2 regions of the Clostridium sp. HCS.1 genome follow, and region 2 is predicted to be linked to the other one. Evidence: predicted binding sites of a transcription regulator. Region 2 holds the regulator's gene; the other holds the start of a gene.
The links. Region 2 encodes CtsR, which represses protease genes until heat stress. Its sites were predicted from a motif close to AAGGTCAANNAAGGTCAAAT; they were not measured.
Positions count from the first base shown of each region.

Region 1: the regulator CtsR is predicted to act here: its motif matches at 1,715-1,734, upstream of clpB (ATP-dependent chaperone ClpB).

Region 1 is NZ_CP170704.1:3,125,964-3,129,403, reverse strand. Features, by position in the region: gene ACFYH6_RS14955 (helix-turn-helix domain-containing protein) at 1-1,631, opposite strand, end outside; gene clpB (ATP-dependent chaperone ClpB) at 1,800-3,440, shown strand, end outside.
Region 2 is NZ_CP170704.1:259,986-263,425, forward strand. Features, by position in the region: gene ACFYH6_RS01260 (stage 0 sporulation family protein) at 1-151, shown strand, start outside; gene ACFYH6_RS01265 (heavy-metal-associated domain-containing protein) at 165-368, shown strand; gene ACFYH6_RS01270 (DUF362 domain-containing protein) at 466-636, shown strand; gene ACFYH6_RS01275 (MBL fold metallo-hydrolase) at 654-1,310, opposite strand; gene ACFYH6_RS01280 (CtsR family transcriptional regulator) at 1,458-1,913, shown strand; gene ACFYH6_RS01285 (ATP-dependent Clp protease ATP-binding subunit) at 1,980-3,440, shown strand, end outside.

The DNA.
Region 1 (3,440 bases), 920 kb from region 2:
TAATAGGCGTAATAAGATGGTTTTCTTATTCCCATATCATTTACTAAACCAGGAGCACCTATAAATACCTCGTTTGTTAAGCTTATTTCTTTTTCTAAAACATCAAAAGCTCTTAAAAAGCTTAATGAATTTTTATTAAAGATTGTGTTATGGATAATAAATGGTAGCATAAAAGCTGTATCATAAATTTTATTTAAACTTTTATCACAAATAAAATCTTCTTCTATAACCTCTATATTATATTCATTAGATATAAATTCTAATAAGGATGTCTTTAAGCTTCTATCTATTACAGGAGTACATTGAAATTTAAATTCAGTTATATCAATATAATCTATTTCTGAAAAATACTCAAAAAAACTATTTAGGATATGTTTATATTTTTTTAGCGAAAAATTAGGATTATCTATTAAAATAAGAGGTTTTAAATCAATATAATCCAAAAATTCAATAATGCTTTTAGCTTTATTCCAGTTATAAAAATCAGCTTTAGGGAAAACCCCCATATCATTATTAAACATGTTTTCTAATCTAACATATTTAAAGTGAAGTTCTTCTTGAATTTCTTCTAAGATATCTTTATTATCTTCTAGAAGTAAATCGAAGGCATCATCTAAATTTATTATTTCTCTAAAATTCTTGTTAAGTTCCCCTTGACTCTCATCCATATTTATATGGATTTTCCATAGTTTATTTTCATAATTAAATCTTTCGTAATCATCTAATTCTGATGATAGATATTCTAAGGCATCCTCAAGATTTAAAATTTCGATTTTTTTACTTCTCTCATATTCTTCTTCTGTTAATTTATTCTTTTTTCTATATTGAAGTGGAGTACATCCATAGTAGTTTTTAAAATTTTTATTTAAGTATCTAACATGGGAGAAACCAACCTCATCTGAAATATCAGAAATACTTAAGTCGCTATCTAATAATAATTTAACAGATTCTTCAACTCTAGTTTGATTAACTAAATCAGTAAAGCTATTTCCTGTTGCATTTTTAATTTCATGAGATAAATAATGAGGGCTTAAAAATTCTTTCTTAGCAATTTCTTGTAATGTAATATTACTATCATAATTATTAAATATATACTTAGAAATTCTATGATACCTTGCTAATTGTTCAGTATTAGATTTTAATTCTTCTCTTTCATAAGTTAAGTAATGAAAATTATTTATAAGATGATAAAGCAAATCTATTAATAAGGATTCTACTTCTTTATCAAAATCATCTAACTTTTGTACTGATTCACATAAAAGTTTAGCTAGAAAATTTCTAAGTAAATCATATTCTTCCCCTTCTTGAGCACCATCATCAGTGGAATTTGTATAAAAGAAAATATTATTTATATCCTTATAATACTTTTCAAAGAAGGAAGGATCTATATGAAACATTAAGACTCTATTATCTTCATCACTATAAATTCTATGTGCTTCATCAACGTTTATTATCTCCATTTCCTTTTCTAATACTTCAAAGGAATCTGTATCTACATTAACATTTATGCTTCCTCTTAAAACATAAAGTATTTCAATAGAATTATGCCAATGTATTGGATATTCCTTTATGTTAGCATATGTTATTTTTATAGGAGAGTCTGCTGGGTAAACTATATATTCTCTTCTTATAAAAATCACCTCATTTTGTTATAATAATATAATTATATCCTATTTATAGCAAAATAGAAAAGTTTTAAAAGTTTTAAAATATACTTTGACTTTCTTTGACTTTTGTATTAATATATTAAATATAGATTATAATAAATATATTAAGTAGTGTATAAAGGAGTGAAGCGCATGAACATTGAAAAAATGACATTAAGGGTTCAACAAGCACTAAATGATGCTAGTATGATTGCAGTCAAATTTAATCACCAACAAGTAGAACTAATACACTTATTCACAGCATTAGTAGAACAAGAGGATGGGCTAATACCTAATATATTTACTAAAATGGGTGTTAGTGTAAAGTCAATAGATGATGATTTAAATAGAGCCTTAGGAAATATGCCAAAGGTTTTAGGTGAAGGTGCTAACTCATCTGGGGTTTATGCTACTAGGCAAATAGAAGAAGTATTAGTTAAAGCTGAAAATATAGCTAAGAAATTTGAAGATTCATATATTAGTGTTGAACATGTTATGCTTGCAATCATTGAAGTAGATAAAAATGGAGAAGTTAAGAGAATACTAGACAAGTATAATATTAATAAAAAAACATTTATGAATGTTTTAAAAGAAGTAAGAGGAAATCAAAGAGTAGAAACTCAAGATCCTGAAGGAACCTATGATGCTTTAGGTAAATATGGTACTAACTTAACAGACCTTGCTAAAAAGCATAAGTTAGATCCTGTAATAGGTAGAGATGAAGAAATAAGAAGGACTATTAGAATTCTATCAAGAAGAACAAAAAATAACCCTGTATTAATTGGTGAACCTGGTGTTGGTAAAACTGCTATAGTAGAAGGATTAGCAGAAAGAATTATTAGAGGAGATGTTCCTGAAGGATTAAAGAATAAGGTTATATTCTCTCTAGATATGGGTTCATTAATAGCTGGAGCTAAATATAGAGGTGAATTTGAAGAAAGATTAAAGGCTGTATTAAAGGAAGTTCAAAGTAGTGAAGGTAGAATAATATTATTTATAGATGAAATTCACACAATAGTTGGCGCAGGTAAAACTGATGGTGCTATGGATGCAGGTAACTTAATTAAGCCTTTACTTGCAAGAGGAGAATTGCATTGTATAGGTGCTACAACCTTTGATGAATATAGACAATATATTGAAAAAGATAAGGCTTTAGAAAGAAGATTCCAACCTGTAATAGTAGATGAACCAACAGTTGATGATACTATATCAATTCTTAGAGGATTAAAAGAAAGATTTGAAATACATCATGGAATAAGAATTCATGATTCAGCATTAGTTGCAGCAGCAAAATTATCACATAGATATATTCAAGATAGATTTTTACCAGATAAGGCAATAGATTTAATTGATGAAGCTGGTGCTATGATAAGAACTGAAATAGATTCTCTTCCAACAGAACTTGATAATATTAGAAGAAAATTATTCCAATTAGAAATTGAAAAAGAAGCTCTTACAAAGGAAAAGGATGAAGGATCTAAAAAGAAATTAGAGGCTTTAGAGAAAGATATTGCAGAACTTAAAGCAGAAAATGATGCTATGACAGCTAAATTTGAAAAGGAAAAGGATGCAATAGTCAACTTAAAAGACTTAAAAACTAAGTTAGATGAAGCGAGAGGAGATTTAGAAGCTGCTCAAAGAAACTATAACTATAATAAAGCAGCGGAAATTCAATATAGTGTAATTCCAGCTTTAGAAGAAGAAATAAAGCAAAAAGAAGTTGAAGTAAAGGAAAACTATGAAGGAGCTCTTTTAAAAGAAGAGGTAACAGAAGAAGAGGTATCTAAGGTACTT
Region 2 (3,440 bases):
AGATGAAGAATTAGTTGAAGAGTTTAAAATAGATGATATAGAATTAATAGAAGGTGGATATGAGGATTCTGTAGATGAATCAGATATTAAACTTGAAATAGAGTCACCTGAAGATAAAAATTTAATCAATGATCTTATAAAAGAAAATTAAAGGGGGGTATTAAATGAAAACAGTATTAAGGATAGCAAATCTTAATACAAATGAAGATGTTATTAGCATTAAAGAGGTTATAGCTCATAGTGAAGGAACTATTGCTTGTGAAGTTAATGTAAATAAAAAAGAAGTAAGTATAGTTTATGATGATAAGACTATATCTTTAGATGGGATAATAGCATCTATTGAAGAACTTGGATATAGTGTAATATAAAATATATTCAAGATAATTATTTAGAAACCTTTTAAAATTTTTATTGATATGTTAAAATAGACTAGAAATAAATTCATAATATTAGGAGGTGCTAATTATGGCATTTAAGATTGAAGATTCATGTATAAACTGTGGTGCTTGCGCTGCAGAATGCCCAGTTGATGCTATAAGTCAAGGAGATACTCAATTCGTTATCGATGAGGATGTTTGCATAGATTGTGGAAACTGTGCAAATGTTTGCCCAGTAGGAGCTCCTGTACAAGCATAATTTTACATAAAGAACCGCTAATTTAGCGGTTCTTTATTCTTTTCTTTTAATAATAGTACTGTGAGTTCATTAACTAAGGGTAACTCATCAGTATAAATAGTATCGGTATTATAATAAATAATATTCTTTAAAGTAGATAAAAACTTTAAGGGGCCATCTAAATAAAAATATTCTAAAGAGGTTTTAAAGGACATTGGAATTATATATTTAGGTTTTATTTTGGCAACAAGTTTTGCTGCTAATAATCCATCTAAACAAAAATGTCCTCCGATAGGAATAAATAAAAAATCTAAGTTAGTTAATTTGCTTATTAATTCATCATCTAATAAATGTCCTAATGAGCCTAAGTGGCAGATTTTAAACCCATCAATTTCAAATAGATATATAATATTTTCACCTCTTCTAAATCCAGAAAAGTTATCTCTACAACTGTTAAAACCTTTAATAATAAAATATTCATTTTCAAAATATGTAGTATAATTTATAACCTTATAATTATTAATAATACAATCATTAATAATTTCATTATTATGAGAGTGACTAAAAGTAATTATATCTGGTTTTAAATCATATTTTTGTATATAGGGATATATTTGCATTGGATCTATTAAAATTTTTTTCCCTAATAAATTTTTTATTAAAAAACAAGAATAGCCAATCCACTTAATTTCCATATTAATCACCTCATATATAGTTTAAACAAAAGGAATTTTATAATTCTTTTTATATGAAAATTTATTATTGGACATATTAAGACTTATAATATATAATGAAAGTCAAAGAAGGTCTAATTAAAATAATAAGTTTAAGAAGGTGAAATTATGGCAAGAATTTCAGATACAATAGAAAATTTTATTAAAGATATGTTAAATGAAGAAAGAGAAAGACAGGTTTTAATTCAAAGAAATGAGTTAGCAGATAAATTTTCCTGTGCACCATCACAAATCAATTATGTATTAACAACAAGATTTACTTATGAAAAAGGATATATAATTGAGAGCAAAAGAGGCGGTGGTGGATATATAGTTATAAAGAAAATAACATACAATGATAAAGCTGAAAATTTAAATTTAATTAATAATTCCATAGGAGAAAGTATAACTTATGGAAGTGCTTTATCTATTTTACAACATTTAAATGATACTAAAGTAATTTCTGATAAAGAATTTGAAATTATTAAGATAACTTTAAATGATAGAACTTTAGCTTCTGTTGAAAATAAAAATAAATTAAGAGCAGATATGTTAAAGGGAATATTAGCAGTTGTATTATCTTAAAGTATGTTATATATATCTATAGTTTATCTGTGTAGTTAAATTTAGCAATAGGGTATGGAGGTATTTATGGTTTTTGGTAAATTTACAGAAAGAGCACAAATAGTACTTGTAGAAGCTCAGAAAGAATCGCAGTATTTTAAGCATGGGTATATAGGAACGGAGCATATTCTTTTAGGAATATTAAAAGAAGGTGGTTTTGCTAATAGGGTTTTGTATATTAGTGGAATTACTATAGATAAGGTAAGAAATCTTATTGAAGACTACTTAGGATTTGGTGATGTAGACATTTCTATAGGGGAAATGCTATTAAATCCTAGAACTAAGAGAGTATTTGATGATAGCTTAGCAAAGGCGATGATGTATAATCATAATTATATAAATCCAGAGCATATTTTATTAGCTTTACTAGATGATGTTGAAAGTATAGCTTATACTATAATTTCAAATTTAAAAGTAGATTTAAAAGGTATAAAAACTGAAATTATAAATTACATTAATAAAAATGATATAAATGATATAAAGCAGATGGATGATAAAAAGAAAAATTCAAATAAAACTCCAATGCTTAATCAATATGGTAAAGATTTAACTGCTTTAGCTAAGGAAGGAAGACTCGATCCATTCATAGGAAGAGAAACTGAAAGCAAAAGAATACTAGAAATATTATGTAGAAGAAATAAAAATAATCCATGCCTCATAGGAGAACCTGGAGTTGGGAAAACTGCAGTTGTAGAAGGCTTAGCTCAAATGATAGTTGAGGGAAAGGTTCCAAATATTATAAAGGATAAATCTATAATATCTTTAGATTTAACAGCTATGATAGCAGGAGCTAAGTATAGAGGTGAATTTGAAAATAGATTAAAAAAGGTTATGGACGAGATTATAACTTCTCAAGATATAATAATATTTATAGATGAGATTCATACTATAGTTGGTGCTGGTGGAGCAGAGGGAGCTATTGATGCATCTAATATTTTAAAGCCTGCATTAGCTAGAGGAGAAATAAAGTGTATTGGAGCAACTACTATTGATGAATATAGAAAATACATTGAAAAGGATTCAGCTTTAGAAAGAAGATTCCAGCCGGTTACTGTAGATGAACCTTCAAAGGAAGAGACTCTTGAAATATTAAGAGGGCTTAGAGAAAAATATGAACTTCATCATATGGTTAAAATAGAGGACGAAGCTTTAGAAGCAGCTGTAGAACTATCAGATAGATATATATGCGATAGGTTTATGCCTGATAAAGCAATTGATTTAATAGATGAGGCATCAGCCAAAGTGAGAATAGAAAATCTTATTTCGCCTCCAGAAATAGGAGATTTAAAAAGGAATTTAGAACTACTATCAAAAGATAAAGAAACTGCAATTAAAAGCCAAAGCTTTGAAAAAGCTGCTTATTTAAGAGATGAAGAAATGGAAATTAAAAATAAGTTAAGTGTATTAAGCGTTAATTATAATAACTTGGAGTTTAGTAATATTGTAAGCAGAACTGAAATAGCAAAAGTAGTTTCTGTTTGGGCTAAG